DNA from 3 places in the Pseudomonas sp. Mb7 genome. Region 3 is predicted to be linked to each of the others. Evidence: predicted binding sites of a transcription regulator. Region 3 holds the regulator's gene; each other region holds the start of a gene.
The links. The regulator sigma-54, encoded in region 3, starts transcription at its own class of promoters, with help from an activator protein. The targets are predictions, from matches to a motif close to ANTGGCATNNANNTTGCTNT.
Positions count from the first base shown of each region.

Region 1 (6,406 bases), 710 kb from region 3:
GATCTATCTGCATTGCCCGAACCTGATCAACATCCAGTTCCAGGCGTTGCGCCCGAAATTCGAGGCGATCGCCGGAGTGTTTGGCGTCAAGCGGGTTGGGCTGATGCCCAGCGAACGACGGCACATGGAGTTGAACGCGTTGCTCGGTGCGCTGGAGTTTCCGGTGCTGTCGATCGACATGGGTGGCTCGATCGTGGCGGCCAACCGTGCGGCGGCGCAGTTGCTCGGCGTGCGGGTCGATGAAGTGCCGGGTATTCCGCTGTCGCGTTACGCCGAAGATTTCGACTTGCCGGAGTTGGTGCGCGCCAACAAATCGCGAATCAACGGCATGCGGGTCAAGGTCAAGGGCGACATCTTTCTGGCCGACATCGCGCCGCTGCAATCGGAGCACGACGACAGCGAGGCCATGGCCGGTGCGGTGTTGACCTTGCATCGCGCTGACCGCGTTGGCGAGCGTATCTATAACGTGCGCAAGCAGGAGCTGCGTGGCTTCGACAGCATCTTCCAGAGCTCGAAAGTGATGGCCGCCGTGGTGCGTGAAGCGCGGCGTATGGCGCCGCTCGACGCTCCGCTATTAATTGAGGGCGAAACCGGTACCGGCAAGGAATTGCTTGCGCGCGCCTGTCACCTCGCCAGTCCGCGTGGGCAGTCGCCGTTGATGGCGCTCAACTGCGCAGGCCTGCCGGAGTCGATGGCCGAGACTGAGTTGTTCGGTTATGGCCCGGGCGCGTTCGAAGGTGCACGCGCTGAAGGCAAGCTCGGGCTGCTGGAATTGACAGCGGGCGGCACGCTGTTTCTTGACGGTGTCGGTGAGATGAGCCCGCGTCTTCAGGTGAAGTTGCTGCGCTTTTTGCAGGACGGTTGCTTCCGCCGGGTCGGCAGTGATGAAGAGGTTTATCTGGATGTGCGGGTCATCTGTGCGACGCAGGTCGACTTGTCGGAGCTGTGCGCGCGCGGCGAGTTTCGTCAGGATTTGTACCACCGCTTGAACGTGCTCTCGCTGCACATCCCGCCGCTGCGTGAATGCCTCGACGGACTGACGCCGCTGGTCGAGCACTTTCTCGATCAGGCCAGTCGGCAGATCGGTTGCTCGCTGCCGAAACTGGCGCCGGCGGCGATGGATCGCCTCAGTCATTACCATTGGCCGGGCAACGTGCGGCAGTTGGAAAACGTTTTGTTCCAGGCAGTTTCGCTGTGCGATGGCGGCACGGTGAAGGCCGAACATATTCGTCTGCCGGATTATGGCGTGCGTCAGCCGCTTGGCGATTTCTCGCTGGAAGGCGGGTTGGACGAGATTGTCGGGCGATTCGAAAAAGCGGTGCTGGAGCGGTTGTATTCCGAGCATCCGAGCAGTCGGCAGTTGGGTAAGCGTTTGGGGGTTTCGCATACCACCATTGCCAACAAGCTGCGTGAATACGAAGTCGGCAAAGAGTCGGGCAGCACGTGATCGTTCCCACGCAGAGCGTGGGAACGATCATTCGAGGGATTGCCGCCAAGCGGCATAACACCGCCGGTTTTTCGACTTCGATACATTTCAAATTTCCCCTCGCCATCCCCCAAGTCCTTTGTTTGCCGGGCCTTTGTGCGCCAGAAAAAAGTTGGTCTGCAAATTGCTTATGGCTCAGCAGTACAGCGGTGGGCGGCAAACGTCCGGCATGCAGAGGAAAGAGTGTGGACAAGTACCTTTATGTGGCAATGACCGGCGCCAGCCAGAACGCACTGGCGCAGAAGGCTCATGCCAACAACCTGGCGAACATCTCCACCAACGGTTTTCAGCGCGACCTGGAGCAGGCGCGTTCGATGCCGGTGTTCGGTGACAGCTTTCCGGCGCGTGCGTTTGCCATGAGCGAACGGCCCGCCACCGACTTCACCCCGGGCTCGCTGGTGCAGACCGGTCGTGACCTCGACGTCGCCGTCACCGGCAATGGCTGGATCGCCGTGCAGAACCCGAACGGCGGCGAAAGCTACGTGCGCACCGGCAGCCTCAACGTCGACGCCCTCGGCGTATTGCGCGCCGGCAACGGTATGCCGGTGATGGGCAATGGCGGTCCGATCGCCGTGCCGCCCGAGCAGCAGATCGAAGTCGGTGAAGACGGCACCATCAGTATTCGAGCGATGGGCGAAGGCCCGCGCGTCATGGCGGAGGTCGACCGGATCAAGCTGGTCAACCCGGACATCAAGAACATGAACAAGGGCCTCGACGGCTCGATCTATACCAAGGACGGCCAGCCTGCGCCGGCCGATGCCAACGTCAAACTGGTGTCGGGTTTCCTGGAGTCGAGCAACGTCAACGCCGTTGAAGAGATGACCTCGGTGCTGGCCTTGGCCAAGCAGTTCGAGTTGCACGTCAAGATGATGAACACCGCCAAAGACGACGACCAGGCCATGGCTCGGGTCTTGCAGATCAGCTAATTATCAGAACGTCGCGCCGAAAAACAGGCGCACGAGGAGAATCGAATGCTTCCGGCTCTATGGGTTGCCAAAACCGGTCTGTCCGCCCAGGACACCAACCTGACCACCATTTCCAACAACCTGGCGAACGTGTCGACCACGGGTTTCAAACGTGATCGTGCCGAATTCCAGGACTTGCTCTACCAGATCAAGCGTCAGCCGGGCGCTCAGTCGACTCAGGACAGCGAACTGCCGTCGGGTCTGCAACTGGGTACCGGTGTGCGCATTGTCGGCACCCAGAAAAACTTCACCGCCGGCAGCCTGCAAACCACCGAGCAGCCGCTGGACATGGCAATCGACGGTCGCGGTTTCTTCCAGATCCTGCAGCCGGACGGCACCACGTCCTACACCCGTGACGGTACCTTCCACCTCGATTCCAACGGCCAGATCGTCAACGCCAGCGGTTTCGCTCTGGAACCTGCCATCGTTATCCCGAACGACGCCCAGACCTTCACTGTTGGCCGTGACGGTACTGTGTCGGTGACCATCGCCGGTAACCCGGCAGCGCAAGTGATTGGCAACCTGCAAACCGCCGACTTCATCAACCCGGCCGGTCTGCAAGCAGTGGGTAACAACCTGTTCCTGGAAACCGCCGCTTCCGGCGCGCCGCAAGTCGGCACTCCGGGTCTGGCCGGTTTCGGTACCACCCTGCAGAACACCCTGGAAACCTCCAACGTCAGCACTGTTGAAGAAATGGTCAACATGATCACCACTCAGCGCGCGTACGAGATGAACTCCAAGGTGATCTCCACCGCTGACCAGATGCTCTCGTTCGTAACGCAGAATCTGTAATCAAGTCTATGAGGCGGCCATGAGGTCGCCTGCAACACCGTGAGGTAGGGTCATGAATCGCTTTGTATCTGTTCTGGCATTGAGTGGGGTCGTCTCGCTCGCGGGCTGCGTCGCTCCGACGCCCAAGCCCAATGACCCTTACTACGCCCCGGTGTTGCCGCGCACGCCGTTGCCGGCTGCCGCCAATAATGGCTCGATCTATCAGGCCGGCTTCGAGCAGAACCTGTACAGCGACCGCAAGGCTTTCCGGGTCGGTGACATCATCACCATCACCCTGAACGAGCGCACGCAGGCGAGCAAGAACGCCAACTCGCAGATGGACAAGAACAGTGACAACAAGGTCGGTCTGACCTCATTGTTCGGCTCCAGCCTGACCACTAACAATCCGATTGGGGGCAACGACCTGAGTCTGAACGCCGGCTATAGCGCCGACCGTTCGACCAAAGGCGACGCCAAGTCCGGGCAGAGCAACAGCCTGACCGGTTCGATCACCGTGACCGTCGCTGACGTGCTGCCCAACGGCATCATCGCCGTGCGTGGCGAGAAGTGGCTGACGCTGAACACCGGTGACGAACTGGTGCGCATCGCCGGCCTGGTGCGTGCCGATGACATCGCCACGGACAACACTGTGTCGTCGACCCGGGTCGCCGATGCACGCATCACCTACTCGGGTACCGGCGCGTTTGCCGATACGAGTCAGCCAGGCTGGTTCGACCGTTTCTTCCTCAGCCCGCTGTTCCCTTTCTAGGTGGCTACGTTGAATTTCAAGAGCCTCATGCTGGCTGCGGCGCTGATGTCCGCAGCCTTTGGTGCCCACGCCGAGCGGCTGAAAGATATCGCCAGCATTTCCGGCGTGCGTTCCAACCAGTTGATCGGTTACGGCCTGGTGGTCGGGCTTAACGGCACCGGCGACCAGACGACGCAAACCCCGTTCACCCTGCAGACCTTCAACAACATGCTCTCGCAGTTCGGCATCAAGGTGCCGCCGGGATCGGGCAACGTGCAGTTGAAAAACGTCGCGGCGGTGTCGATCAGTGCCGACTTGCCGGCGTTCGCCAAACCCGGTCAGCAGGTCGATATCACCGTGTCCTCGATCGGTAACTCCAAGAGCTTGCGTGGCGGTACGCTGTTGCTGACCCCGCTCAAGGGTATCGACGGCAACGTCTACGCAGTCGCTCAGGGCAACCTGGTGGTCGGCGGCTTCGACGCCGAAGGCCGTGACGGTTCGAAGATCACCGTCAACGTTCCGTCGGCCGGTCGTATCCCCGGCGGTGCCTCTGTGGAGCGTTCGGTGCCGAGCGGTTTCAACCAAGGCAACAGCCTGACGCTGAACCTCAACCGTTCCGACTTCACCACGGCCAAACGCATCGTCGACAAGATCAACGACATGCTTGGCCCTGGCGTTGCGCAAGCCATCGATGGCGGTTCGATCCGTGTCACTGCGCCGCTCGATCCGAGCCAGCGCGTCGACTACCTGTCGATCCTGGAAAACCTCGAAGTCGACCCGGGTCAGGCGGTGGCGAAAGTCATCATCAACTCGCGTACCGGCACCATCGTCATTGGCCAGAACGTGAAAGTGTCGCCAGCCGCCGTGACCCACGGCAGCCTGACCGTGACCATCACCGAAGACCCGATTGTCAGCCAGCCCGGCCCTCTGTCCAATGGCCAGACCGCTGTCGTGCCGCGCTCGCGGGTGAATGCCGAGCAGGAAGCCAAACCGATGTTCAAGTTCGGTCCGGGCACCACCCTCGACGAAATCGTTCGTGCGGTGAACCAGGTCGGCGCGGCGCCGGGTGACTTGATGGCGATCCTCGAAGCCTTGAAGCAGGCCGGCGCGTTGCAAGCCGACCTGATCGTGATCTGAGGCCGACCCTTATGGATATGCGCAAAAGCGGTCTGGTCAGCAGCAGCGATTCGGGTTCCTACTCGGACCTCAATCGCCTGAACCAGCTCAAGGTCGGCGACAAGAACAGCGATGCAAACCTGCGCAAGGTGGCGCAGGAATTCGAATCGCTGTTCCTTGGCGAGATGCTCAAGTCGATGCGCTCGGCGACCAACGCCTTGGGTGAAGACAATCCGCTGAACACGCCGGCGGCCAAGCAGTATCAGGAAATGTACGACCAGCAACTGGCCGTTTCCATGTCCCGCGAGGGCGGTGGTATCGGTCTGGCCGACGTGCTGATGCGCCAGATGTCGAAGAACAAACCGCTGGCGCCGGGCGAGGCCGCTGCCGCGTCCGCCGCCAAGCAGGAAGAAGCCAAGGTGAAAGCTGCTGCCGTGGCTACGCCGATTGCCGCCGGCACCGTTGCCACCAATGGCCCGTTGTCGCGGCTCAATGGCGAGCGACCGCTGTGGGCGTCGCGTTCGGTGAATGCGCCGAACACGCAACTGGCTCATCGCAACGATATGGAACTGATCAATCAGCGTCGCCTGGCTTTGCCACCAAAACTGGCCGATCGTTTGCTCGCCGGGCTGGTGCCGTCAGCCACGCCGGCAGCGGCAACGGCATTGCCGCAGCGTGCGACAACCGCTGCCACCACTGGCGCCGGCCCGCTGTACAACGGCGATTGGCTGGCCCGCGCCGAGGGCGAAAAAGCTTCGGGCGGACAGATGCAGGTCTACGGTCGCGCCATGGCGCAGATTCCACTGGCGCCGGCGAAGAAAGCTTTCAGTTCCGCCGACGAATTCGTCAACACCATGCTGCCGATGGCCAAGGAAGCGGCCGACCGCATCGGCGTCGATCCGCGTTATCTGGTGGCGCAGGCGGCGCTGGAAACCGGTTGGGGCAAGTCGGTCATGCGTGCCCAGGATGGCAGTAGCAGCCACAACCTGTTCGGCATCAAGGCGAGCAGCAACTGGAAGGGCGATTCGGCCCGGGCGATCACCAGCGAGTTTCGCAATGGCGAGATGGTCAAGGAGACGGCCGAGTTCCGTTCCTACGCCTCGTACAAGGACAGCTTCCATGATCTGGTGACTTTGCTGCAGAGCAATAATCGCTATCAAGATGTCGTGAAGTCTGCCGATAACCCAGAACAGTTTGTACGCGAGTTGCAAAAGGCCGGTTACGCCACCGACCCTAACTACGCAAGCAAGATTTCGCAGATTGCCAAGCAGATGAACAGTTTCCAAAACTACGCTGCGGCGGGTGTATCCACCACGCCTT
Region 1 is NZ_CP186501.1:922,607-929,012, forward strand. Features, by position in the region: gene ACOYXH_RS04220 (sigma-54-dependent transcriptional regulator) at 1-1,447, shown strand, start outside; gene ACOYXH_RS04225 (flagellar basal body rod protein FlgF) at 1,672-2,412, shown strand; gene flgG (flagellar basal-body rod protein FlgG) at 2,458-3,243, shown strand; gene flgH (flagellar basal body L-ring protein FlgH) at 3,296-3,991, shown strand; gene ACOYXH_RS04240 (flagellar basal body P-ring protein FlgI) at 4,019-5,107, shown strand; gene flgJ (flagellar assembly peptidoglycan hydrolase FlgJ) at 5,119-6,406, shown strand, end outside.
Region 1: the regulator sigma-54 is predicted to act here: its motif matches at 1,598-1,617, upstream of ACOYXH_RS04225 (flagellar basal body rod protein FlgF).

Region 2 (6,406 bases), 650 kb from region 3:
CCTGGATCGTAAGAGCCGCTTGTGCACCATTTATGACAAGCGCCCGGACACGTGCCGCAATCACCCGAAGATCGGACCGCGTCCTGGGTATTGCGCTTATAAGCCGAAGGAAGTTGAGCGCGTGCAGAATTTCCGCGCGATCGAGAAGTTCTAAAAGCTGACCCTCATCGGAACGCCGCCCGCCCAGCCCTCTCCCGGAGGGAGAGGGAGCCGACCGAGGTGTCTTGCGACTGACATCGACCTGAAAAATATAGTCGATTGTAGATTCGGTACAGCCCCACCAAATCGATTATGGATTCAGCAGAATTCTTTCAAGTCGATGCATCTCATGAATATCCCCCATTCGGTCCCCTCTCCCTCTGGGAGAGGGCTAGGGTGAGGGGCTCTTGATCTTCAAGACCCAACCTGCGTTTCCCCCAGACAAACAAAAACGCCCCCGGTCTCGCGACCGGGGGCGTTTTTTTAAGCTCGGGCTAAATTACGCCTTGGCTTTCTTGGCAGCGCGGGTACGCTCGCTTTCGTCCAGGATCTTCTTGCGAAGACGGATGGACTTAGGAGTAACTTCGCACAGCTCGTCTTCCTGGATGTATTCCAGAGCCTGTTCCAGAGTGAAGCGAACAGGTGGTACCAGAGCGATGGTTTCGTCTTTACCCGAAGCACGCATGTTGTCGAGCTTCTTGCCTTTGGTCGGGTTTACACCCAGGTCGTTGTCGCGGCTGTTCTGACCAACGATTTGACCGTTGTAGATCTCCTGGCCGTGTTCTACGAACAGCTTGCCACGAGCCTGCAGGGTTTCCAGCGAGTAGGTCAGTGCCTTGCCGGTTTCAACCGAAACCAGAACGCCGTTCTGACGGCCGGACATGTGGCCCGACTTGACGGTGTCGTAGCGATCGAAGATCGAGGTCAGGATGCCAGCACCGTTGGTCAGGGTCAGGAACTGGTTACGGAAACCGATCAGACCGCGAGCAGGGATGTTGTATTCCAGACGAACACGGCCCTTGCCATCAGGAACCATGTTGCTCAGGTCGCCTTTACGCAGACCCATCTCTTCCATGACCTTGCCCTGAGCTTCTTCAGGGATGTCGATGGTCACGTTTTCGAACGGTTCTTGTTTAACGCCGTTCACTTCACGAATGATTACTTCAGGACGGCCCAGGGCCAGTTCGAAGCCTTCGCGACGCATGGTTTCGATCAGTACCGAGAGGTGCAGCTCACCACGGCCGGAAACCTTGAACTTGTCAGCGGTATCGCCTTCTTCAACGCGCAGTGCAACGTTGTACAGCAGCTCTTTGTCCAGACGGTCCTTGATGTTGCGGGACGTCACGAACTTGCCTTCTTTACCGCAGAATGGCGAGTCGTTTACCTGGAAGGTCATCGAAACGGTTGGCTCGTCAACGGTCAGAGGCTTCATCGCCTCGACAGTGTCCGGGTGGCACAGGGTGTCGGAGATGAACAGCGAGTCCATGCCGCTGATGCAAACGATATCGCCTGCTGCAGCTTCTTCAACGTCAACGCGGTGCAGACCGTGGTGACCCATCAGTTTCAGGATACGGCCGTTGCGACGCTTGCCGTCGGCACCGATCGCCACAACCGGGGTGTTCGGCTTGACGCGGCCACGAGCGATACGGCCAACGCCGATAACACCCAGGAAGCTGTTGTAGTCCAGAGCGGAGATCTGCATCTGGAACGCGCCGTCACGGTCAACGGCCGGAGGCGGAACGTGGTCGACTACCGCTTGGTACAGCGGGGTCATGTCTTCAGCCATGGCGGTGTGATCCAGACCGGCAATGCCGTTCAGGGCCGAAGCGTAAACAACCTGGAAGTCCAGTTGTTCTTCGGTCGCACCGAGGTTGTCGAACAGGTCGAAGATCTGGTCCAGAACCCAGTCCGGACGTGCGCCTGGACGGTCAACCTTGTTGATCACCACGATTGGACGCAGGCCGGCTTCGAAAGCCTTCTTGGTCACGAAACGGGTTTGCGGCATAGGGCCGTCTTGAGCGTCAACCAGCAGCAGAACGGAGTCAACCATCGACATTACACGTTCAACTTCGCCGCCGAAGTCGGCGTGGCCCGGGGTGTCCACGATGTTGATGTGGTAGCCGTTCCAGTTGATGGCGGTGTTTTTCGCCAGAATGGTAATACCGCGCTCTTTTTCCTGGTCGTTGGAGTCCATCACGCGCTCGTCGTTGAGCTCGTTGCGCTCCAGGGTGCCGGATTGACGCAGGAGTTTGTCTACCAGGGTGGTTTTACCATGGTCAACGTGGGCAATGATGGCGATGTTGCGTAGATTTTCGATCACTTGTGTATCTCGATCAGAGGATTCGGTTTGCTGACAAGTCTTGGCAGCGATTAGCAGTAGTGTCCGGCATGGCCGTTACAGCTTGACGGCGGTGTCGGGGGGCCGGTGACGCAGGCCACAGGCAAACAGCCCCGGGCACTTAGCTCGGTCGATAAACGCGCACATTGGCATGCCCCTCACTGAGCAAATGGTGAGCATGCAGGCGACTCATCACGCCTTTGTCGCAATACAGCAGGTACTGGCGAGTCGGATCCAGCTCCTTGAAACGAGCGTTCACTGCGTAGAACGGCATCGTCTGTACTTCTACGCCAGCGAGTTCCAGCGGCTCATCCTCGGCGGCATCCGGGTGACGGATGTCGATCACGATCTGACCGGCCAGTGCTTCGCTGACTTCTTCAATCTGTACGTCCTGGCCCAATTCGTCGATCACCCGATCGATCGGCACCAGTTTGGCGTTTTCGAGCGCACGCTCGAGCACCGCCATGTCGAATTCTTTCTCTTCGTGCTCAACGCGACCGCGTTTGGCGGCCGTCTTCGGATTGACCGAAATGACCCCACAGTACTCCGGCATGTGCCGGGCGAAATCGGCGGTGCCAATCTCGTTGGCCGTGTCGATGATGTCCTGTTTGTGCGCCACGATCAGCGGACGCAGGACCAGTTTGTCGGTCACGCAGTCGATCACCGACAGATTCGGCAGGGTCTGGCTCGACACCTGGGAGATCGCCTCGCCGGTAACCAGCGCTTCGATGTGCAGGCGATCGGCGATGTTGGAAGCCGCGCGCAACATCATACGCTTCAATACGACGCCCATATGACTGTTATCGACTTTGCCGAGAATTTCGCCCAACACTTCTTCGAACGGAACACTGACAAATAGCACGCGTTGCGAGCTGCCGTACTTCTTCCAGATGAAATGCGCGACTTCCATCACGCCCAATTCATGGGCACGACCGCCCAGATTGAAGAAGCAGAAGTGCGTCATCAGGCCGCGACGAATGATCTGGTACGCCGCAACGGTTGAGTCAAAGCCGCCGGACATCAATACCAGCGTCTGCTCCAACGCACCGAGCGGGTAACCGCCGATGCCGTTGTGCTGGCTGTGGATAACAAATAACCGTTTGTCGCGAACTTCGATGCGGACTTCGATTTCCGGCGCTTTCAGGTCAATACCGGCAGCACCACACTCACGGCGCAGCTTGCTGCCGACGTATTTTTCGACGTCCATCGAGCTGAAGGTGTGCTTGCCCGCGCGCTTGCAGCGCACCGAAAAAATCTTCCCGGCCAGTGCATCGCCATAGTGCTGTTTGCACTTCTCGGTGATGTCGTCGAAGTCGCCCAGCGGGTACTCGTCGATCTGCAGAAAGTGCGCGATGCCCGGCATGCAGGTCAGGCGCTCACCCATCTCTTTCAAGGCTTTGGGGTCGGTAACGCGGGTTTCCAACTCGAGATTGTCCCACACACCGTTCACCACCACGGCCGGGTCCAGGTCACGGAGCACGGTGCGGATGTTCTTGGCCAACTGGCGGATGAACTTCGTCCGGACAGGTCGGCTTTTGATGGTGATCTCGGGGAAGACTTTTACGATTAGTTTCATGAAAACAGCGCGCGAACGGCCAGCCGAAAAAGGGGGGCGCGGATTATAGCGGAAATTGCTCAAGGTTTAACCAGTTAATGTGCAGAAGGTTTTGCACGCACCAAAACAGGTCATTTCTGACTTAAGACGCTACATTAGAGGGCGAGATTTTCCGCAATCAGGTGCTTTGCACCTTTATAAGCGTGAATTTGGGGCAAAAAACCCATGCTGGGGCACTGGCATGCAATTTGCTCCCTTGTGAGGCAGGTTGCCTTGGCAGAGTATTCGCGCCGGCATCACCCAAATTCAAGGGCATCCACTACCAAGCCCGAAGCCACCCGGAGGACATATGTCGAAGACGGTTCAACTCATCAAAGATCATGACGTCAAGTGGATTGATCTGCGCTTCACGGACACCAAAGGCACTCAGCACCACGTGACCATGCCGGCTCGCGATGCGCTGGATGAAGACTTCTTCGAAGTCGGCAAGATGTTCGACGGTTCCTCCATTGCTGGCTGGAAAGGCATCGAAGCCTCCGACATGATCCTGATGCCGGTTGACGAAACTGCCGTTCTCGACCCGTTCACCGAAGACGCCACCCTGATCCTGGTGTGCGACATCATCGAACCTTCGAGCATGCAAGGCTACGACCGCGACCCACGTGCGATCGCCAAGCGTGCCGAAGAACACCTGAAAGCCACCGGTATCGGTGACACCGTGTTCGCTGGTCCAGAGCCAGAATTCTTCATCTTTGACTCGGTGAAATTCAAGTCGGACATCTCCGGCTCGATGTTCAAGATCTACTCCGAGCAAGGTTCGTGGATGTCCGACCAGGACATCGAAGGTGGCAACAAAGGTCACCGTCCAGGCGTCAAAGGCGGCTACTTCCCGGTTCCGCCGTTCGACCACGACCACGAAATCCGTACCTCCATGTGCAACGCACTGGAAGAAATGGGCCTGACCGTCGAAGTTCACCACCACGAAGTGGCAACTGCCGGCCAGAACGAAATCGGCGTCAAGTTCAACACCCTGGTGAAGAAAGCCGACGAAACCCAAACCCTGAAGTACGTTGTGCACAACGTTGCTGATGCATACGGCCGCACCGCGACCTTCATGCCGAAGCCACTGTACGGCGACAACGGTTCGGGCATGCACGTACACATGTCGATCTGGAAAGACGGCAAGAACACCTTCGCCGGTGAAGGCTATGCCGGCCTGTCCGATACCGCTCTGTACTTCATCGGCGGCATTATCAAACACGGTAAGGCCCTGAACGGCTTCACCAACCCGGCGACCAACTCCTACAAGCGTCTGGTACCAGGCTTCGAAGCTCCGGTAATGCTGGCCTACTCGGCTCGCAACCGTTCCGCTTCGATCCGTATTCCTTACGTGTCGAGCCCGAAAGCCCGCCGTATCGAAGCACGCTTCCCGGATCCGGCTGCCAACCCGTACCTGGCCTTCGCAGCTCTGCTGATGGCCGGTCTGGACGGTATCCAGAACAAGATCCACCCAGGCGACGCAGCTGACAAAAACCTGTACGACCTGCCGCCTGAAGAGGCGAAAGAGATTCCACAAGTTTGCGGCAGCCTGAAAGAAGCCCTGGAAGAGCTGGACAAGGGCCGCGCGTTCCTGACCAAGGGCGGCGTGTTCTCCGACGACTTCATCGACGCTTACATCGCGCTGAAATCGGAAGAAGAAATCAAGGTTCGCACCTTCGTACACCCACTGGAATATGAGCTGTACTACAGCTGCTGATCCGGTAGCGCTGCGTTACGTGGCGTGAGTGAAAGAGGCCTCCTTCGGGAGGCCTTTTTTATTGCCCGCGATTTATGGCGTCACGCAGATCCCTGGGAGCGAGCCTGCTCGCGAAAGCGTCGTATCCGTCACCATCACTGTCAATGACGCACCGCATTCGCGAGCAGGCTCGCTCCCACAAGGGATTTGTGGTGTCTGAATGATCTCTGGATGTTTGCCGGGTTGGGCCAACCGCCGCGTCTGGCCTATGCTGCACCCCATCGCTTTCAATCCCGGTCGATTTCATGGGTCGCACCTTTCTCTACATTCTGCTGCTGATCGCCCTGCCCGCCGCCGCGCAGATCTACAAGTACACCGACGCCAACGGCAACACGGTCTACAGCGATCACTCGCCCGATGGTGTGCAGGCGCAGCCGGTGGAGTTGCCGCCGCTTAACAGGGTCGAGCCGCAAACACCGAGCACACCGCCTGCATCCAGCACCGAAACCCGTGAGCCTGCGCGCAACGCCTACGACATTCTTGAACTCGCTGGTCTACCCACCGAAGAGGCCCTGCGCGCCAATAACGGCACGTTCACCGTCCAAGTGCTGATCAAGCCGCGTCTGCAACCGCCGCATCAGTTAAGGCTGGTATTGGACGATGAGCCTTACGGCCAGCCGAGCAACGTGCCGATCCTACAATTGGTGAACATTGATCGCGGCGAACATCGTCTAGCGGTGCAGGTGATTGACGGGCAGACGGTCATCCAGCAGAGCGCGCCAGTCCCTCTCAGCGTACA
Region 2 is NZ_CP186501.1:6,051,355-6,057,760, reverse strand. Features, by position in the region: gene ACOYXH_RS27465 (YkgJ family cysteine cluster protein) at 1-154, shown strand, start outside; gene typA (translational GTPase TypA) at 479-2,299, opposite strand; gene thiI (tRNA uracil 4-sulfurtransferase ThiI) at 2,439-3,893, opposite strand; gene glnA (type I glutamate--ammonia ligase) at 4,222-5,628, shown strand; gene ACOYXH_RS27445 (DUF4124 domain-containing protein) at 5,913-6,406, shown strand, end outside.
Region 2: the regulator sigma-54 is predicted to act here: its motif matches at 4,108-4,127, upstream of glnA (type I glutamate--ammonia ligase).

Region 3 (6,406 bases):
CCGGCTGTGCCGCCAGGTATTCAGCCACCGGCGCATCGAGACCCGATTGCGCGCGCAGTTCCGGCTTCCAGTATGGATTGGGCAGGCAGCGCACATCGAATACCAGATCCGCGTCTACCGGCATGCCGCGCTTGAAGCCAAAGGACTCGACCAGAAATGCGGTCCCCGGCTCCGGTTGGTTCAGCAGACGCAGCTTGATGGAGTCGCGCAACTGGTACAGGTTCAGATTGGTGGTGTTGATCTTCAGGTCGGCGAGGTCGGCAATCGGGCCGAGCAGGGCGGTTTCATCCTGGATCGCCTCGGCCAGTGAGCGGTTGGCGTTGCTCAGCGGGTGACGACGGCGGGTTTCGGAGAAACGCTTGAGCAGGGTTTCTTCGTCGGCGTCCAGATACAGGACGTCGCATTGGATGTGTTTGGCCCGGACATCTTCAAGCAGTTCGGGAAAGCGTGTCAGGTGGCTCGGCAGGTTGCGCGCATCGATGGACACGGCTACCAGCGGCTGCGCCAGTTCCGTGTGAATCAGCGCGCGTTCGGCCAGTTCCGGCAGCAAACCTGCGGGCAGGTTGTCGATGCAGTAATAGCCGTTGTCCTCAAGGACATCCAGAGCCGTACTTTTACCCGAGCCGGAACGGCCGCTGACGATGATCAAGCGCATGATTAGTGCCCGTTCTGCTCGTCCAGGACAACCTGATACAAGGCTTCATTGCTTGGAGCGCTGCGCAGTTTTTCACGCACTTCCTTGCGATCGAGCATGCTCGCGATCTGGCGCAGCAGCTCCAGGTGCGCATCGGTGGCAGCCTCCGGGACCAGCAAAACAAACAGCAGGTCAACCGGTGCGCCGTCAATGGCGTCGAAATCAATCGGAGCATCAAGGTGCATCAGCGCACTGATCGGTGCAGTGCAACCCTTGAGGCGGCAATGGGGAATGGCGATGCCGTTACCAAAACCGGTGGAACCGAGTTTTTCACGGGCAATCAACGCCTCGAAGACATCTTGCATCTCCAGATCCGCCACTTCGCGGGCGATCAGGTTGGCAATTTGTTCGAGGGCTTTCTTTTTACTGCCGCCCGGCACGTTCACGAGGGAACGGCCGGGGGTCAGGATACTTTCAAGTCGGATCATGGGGTGGGGGGTTATCGACCGGTAGCGCCCTGGAGCAGGCTCTGGGTCTTTTCCTTATGCTTTTTGAGTTGTTTATCCAGCTTGTCGGTCAAGGCGTCGATCGCCGCGTACATATCGGTATGTTCCGCGTTGGCGACCACTTCGCTGCCGGGTATATGCAAGGTGGCTTCGATTTTCTGCTTCAGCTTTTCGACGCACATCGTGACTTGCACGTTGGTGATCTTGTCGAAATGGCGCTCCAGTCGTTGGAGTTTTTCCTCGATGTAGGAACGCAGAGGTTGGGTCACTTCCAGTTGGTGTCCACTGATGTTGACTTGCATACAGCTTCTCCTTCGTTGCCAGTGCATAAAGCGGCAGGCCGGATAGCCTGCCACTGGAACGCTGTAACGTGGCTTACATCAACCGCTTGCGTTCGCTCGAAGGCGCGATCCCGAGGGATTCGCGGTACTTGGCGACGGTGCGGCGAGCCACCTGAATGCCTTGTGCCTCCAGTAAACCAGCGATCTTGCTGTCACTCAACGGCTTTTTCTGATTTTCCGCGGCAACCAGTTTTTTGATGATCGCGCGGATCGCCGTGGACGAGCATTCGCCGCCTTCGGAGGTGCTGACGTGGCTTGAGAAAAAGTATTTCAGTTCATAAATACCGCGCGGGGTATGCATGAATTTCTGTGTGGTCACCCGGGAAATGGTCGATTCGTGCATGCCGACCGCTTCAGCGATGTCGTGCAGAACCAACGGCTTCATGGCTTCGTCGCCGTACTCCAGAAAACCGCGTTGATGCTCGACGATCTGGGTAGCTACTTTCATCAGGGTTTCGTTGCGGCTCTGCAGGCTCTTGATGAACCAGCGGGCTTCCTGCAACTGATTGCGCATGAAGGTGTTGTCGGCGCTGGTGTCGGCGCGACGGACGAAACCGGCGTACTGGGCGTTGACGCGCAGGCGCGGTACCGATTCCTGATTCAGCTCGACCAGCCAGCGCTCGTTGTCCTTGCGCACGATGACGTCAGGGACAACGTATTCGGCTTCAGTGGATTCGATTTGCGAGCCAGGGCGCGGATTGAGGCTTTGCACCAGTTCGATGACCTGGCGCAGCTCGTCTTCCTTGAGCTTCATGCGGCGCATCAACTGGCTGTAGTCGCGACTGCCGAGCAGGTCGATGTAATCGCTGACCAGACGTTTCGCTTCCGCCAGCCACGGCGTCTTGGCGGGTAGCTGACGCAATTGCAGCAGCAGGCATTCGCCAAGGTTGCGCGCGCCGATACCGGCCGGTTCGAATTGCTGGATGCGGTGCAGGACGGCTTCGATTTCATCGAGTTCGATGTCGAGTTCCGGATCGAACGCCTCGAGGATTTCCTCGAGGGTTTCGTCCAGGTAGCCCTGATTGTTGATGCAATCGATCAGGGTCACGGCGATCAGGCGATCGGTGTCGGACATCGGTGCCAGGTTCAGTTGCCACAGCAGGTGGCTTTGCAGGCTCTCGCCGGCGGACGTGCGGGTGGTGAAGTCCCATTCGTCGTCATCGCTGCTGGGCAGGCTGCTGGCGCTGGTCTGGTAGACGTCTTCCCAGGCGGTGTCGACCGGAAGTTCGTTGGGGATACGCTCGCTCCAGTCACCTTCCTCCAGGTTGTCCACCGTGGGCGCGGTTTCCTGATACGAGGGTTCCTGGATCTCGGTGTTGGGCTTCTGTTCGGCGTTGTCGGCCATGGGATCGGAATTGTCGAAGTCGTCGCCTTCTTCCTGGCGTTCGAGCATCGGATTGGATTCCAGAGCCTCCTGGATTTCCTGTTGCAGATCCAGGGTCGACAATTGGAGCAGGCGGATGGCCTGTTGCAGCTGCGGTGTCATCGTCAGCTGCTGGCCCATTCTCAAGACTAGCGATGGTTTCATGGCAGGGGCTTAACACCTTATTCGCCGGCGCTATGCGCCATCCACTACAGGGCGCCGGGGCGCCAAACTTAAGCAAATTATATGCCTGAAACTGAAGTGTTTGCCTAGAGCGCTGTAACAATTAAAGCGTATTAATTCCTGCTTGAATCGATACAGCGCCCGGGCGGCGCACCGGGCACTGTTACGCTTACAAGCGGAACTCGTGGCCCAGATACACTTCCTTGACCAGATCGTTGGCCAGGATGGTTTCTGCATCGCCTTCGGCGATCAGTTGACCATCGTTGACGATGTAAGCGGTTTCGCAGATGTCCAGCGTCTCACGGACGTTGTGGTCGGTGATCAATACACCGATGCCCTTGGCCTTGAGGTGGTGGATGATCTGCTTGATATCGCCGACCGAGATCGGATCGACACCGGCGAACGGTTCGTCGAGCAGGATGAATTTCGGTGCCGTTGCCAATGCACGAGCGATTTCCACCCGGCGACGTTCACCACCGGACAGGCTCATGCCAAGGTTGTCGCGGATGTGGCTGATGTGGAATTCCTGCAGCAGGCTTTCCAGCTCCTTGCGACGGCCGGCCTTGTCGAGCTCCTGACGGGTCTCGAGGATGGCCATGATGTTGTCGGCCACCGACAGTTTGCGGAAGATCGACGCCTCTTGCGGCAGATAGCCAATACCGGCCTTGGCGCGACCGTGCATCGGCTGGTGGCTGACGTCCAGATCGTCGATCAGCACGCGACCCTGATCGGCCTGTACCAGGCCGACGATCATGTAGAAACACGTGGTCTTGCCGGCGCCGTTCGGGCCGAGCAGGCCGACGATCTGGCCGCTGTCGATCGACAGGCTGACGTCACGCACGACCTGGCGGCTTTTATAGGCCTTGGCCAGGTGCTGAGCTTTCAGAGTTGCCATTACTGGGTTTTCTCGTCGGTTTTCTTCTTCGGCTGGATCACCATGTCGATGCGCGGACGCGCCTCGGTGACCTTGCTGCCGGTAGCACGACCAGCGCTGGCCAGTTTCTTCACGGTGTCGTAGACGATTTTCTCGCCCTGAGTGACGTTGCCGTCTTTGTCGACGACCTTGGCCTTATCGATCAGCACGACGCGGTTTTGCTGGGCGTGGTATTGAATCGTCACGCCGTAGCCTTGAACCGGTTTGGTGTCGCCCTGGGTTTGCAGCTGCTCGAAATAAGCCAGGTTGCCCACGGAGGTCACTACGTCGATATCTCCATTCGGGGCGCGAGTCATGGTGACGGTGTTGCCTTTAACGATCATCGAACCTTGGGTGATGATCACATCACCTTTATAGGTGGCGATGCCGTTCTTGTCGTCCAGTTGGGCGTCGTCGGCCTGAATGCGGATAGGTTGCTGCTGATCGTTCGGCAGAGCCCAGGCGCTCACGCTTCCCAGTGCTGCGCCCAGACTGAGCAAAATAGGGAGGGTTTTAACGAGCCTCATACTGTCCTCTTACGTTCGATAGCAGGTGTATCCTGCTTTCCTTCAGGTACGCTTTCATTCCAACGCCAGTCGATACACCGCCAGCGCCGTCGATTCTAACGGGTTGCTCGGTCTGCGCATATTCCTGCTGCGGGAACACGGTCATGCGAGTGGAAGTGATCAGGATGTCACGCTTCTTTTCATCGGTGCGCGCAACGCGTACCGAATCGATCAGTTCGACTTCGGTGCCGCCTGAGTTCACTTCACCGCGCTCACTGGTCACGTGCCACGGGAATTCTGTTCCGCGATACATGTTCAGGTCGGGTTTGGTCACGAGCGTGACGTCGGTTGCCTTAACGTGCTCGGCTTTTTCGGACGTCATTTCATACTGCACCTTGCCATCCGGCAGGTATTGCAGGGTATGCGTGTTGGTTGCATACCAGTCGATAGGCGTTTCAACCGAGGTGACCGGTGGTTTGTCGAGAAAGCGTTCCGGGCTGATATTCCAATAGCCGACCGCTGCGAAAATCGCAGCGATGCAGCCAAACAGCAGGAAGTTACGAAATTTTTTGCTGAACATGGTTTGGCTCACAGGTACGCGGCGTTGGCCGCATCGAGGCGGCCCTGGGCGCGCAGGATCAATTCGCAGAATTCGCGGGCGGCGCCTTCGCCACCACGGGCCCGGGTTACGCCATGGGCGTGTTCGCGGACGAAATCGGCGGCGTTGGCTACGGCCATGCCCAGACCAACACGGCGAATCACCGGAAGGTCGGGCAGATCGTCACCGAGGTAGGCGACTTCTTCATAGCTTAGGCCCAGTTGCGCAAGCAGGCCGTCGAGCACGACCAGTTTGTCTTCACGGCCCTGAAACAGGTGGGGAATCCCCAGGTTTTTCGCTCGACGTTCAACGACGGGTGTCTTGCGGCCGCTGATGATAGCGGTCTGCACGCCGGCGTTCATCAGCATTTTGATGCCTTGACCGTCGAGGGTGTTGAAGGTCTTGAACTCGCTGCCGTCTTCAAGGAAGTACAGGCGACCGTCGGTGAGGACGCCGTCGACGTCGAAAACCGCCAGTTTGATCGCTTTGCCGCGTTGCAGCAGATCGTTGCTCATTACATGACTCCTGCGCGCAGCAGATCGGAGAGGTTGAAGGCGCCGACCGGGCGATCTTCCTCGTCTACGACTACCAATGCGTTGATTCGGTGATCTTCCATGATTTTCAGGGCTTCGGCGGCCAGCATTTCCGGGCGGGCAGTCTTGCCGTGGGCCGTCATTACCTGGTCGATGGTGGCGCTGCGGATGTCGATGCTGCGATCCAGCGTGCGGCGCAAGTCGCCGTCGGTGAAGATCCCGGCGAGTTTGCCGTCGGTTTCAAGGATGACGGTCATGCCCAGACCTTTACGAGTCATTTCCATCAATGCGTCTTTGAGCAGCGTGCCGCGTTGGACTTGCGGCAACTCTTGTCCGGCGTGCATGACGTTTTCCACTTTCAGCAGCAGGCGACGGCCGAGGGCGCCACCCGGGTGCGAGAAAGCGAAATCTTCGGCGGTGAAGCCGCGTGCTTCCAGCAGTGCCACGGCCAGTGCATCGCCCATGACCAGTGCTGCGGTCGTCGACGAGGTCGGTGCCAGGTTCAGCGGGCAGGCTTCATGCTCGACATGAACATTGAGATTGACCTCGGCAGCCTTGGCCAGCGGCGATTGCGGGTTGCCGGTGACGCTGATCAACTGGATGCCCAGACGTTTGATCAACGGCAGCAGGGTTACGATTTCATTGGTCGAGCCGGAGTTCGACAGGGCCAGAATCACATCGTCACGAGTGATCATGCCCATGTCGCCATGACTGGCTTCGGCCGGGTGGACAAAAAAGGCTGGGGTGCCGGTGCTGGCCAGGGTGGCGGCAATCTTGTTGCCGATGTGCCCGGACTTGCCCATGCCGACCACGACTACACGGCCTTTAC
Region 3 is NZ_CP186501.1:211,490-217,895, forward strand. Features, by position in the region: gene rapZ (RNase adapter RapZ) at 1-655, opposite strand, end outside; gene ptsN (PTS IIA-like nitrogen regulatory protein PtsN) at 658-1,122, opposite strand; gene hpf (ribosome hibernation-promoting factor, HPF/YfiA family) at 1,134-1,442, opposite strand; gene ACOYXH_RS00895 (RNA polymerase factor sigma-54) at 1,516-3,009, opposite strand; gene lptB (LPS export ABC transporter ATP-binding protein) at 3,197-3,922, opposite strand; gene lptA (lipopolysaccharide transport periplasmic protein LptA) at 3,922-4,467, opposite strand; gene lptC (LPS export ABC transporter periplasmic protein LptC) at 4,454-5,026, opposite strand; gene ACOYXH_RS00915 (KdsC family phosphatase) at 5,035-5,559, opposite strand; gene ACOYXH_RS00920 (KpsF/GutQ family sugar-phosphate isomerase) at 5,559-6,406, opposite strand, start outside.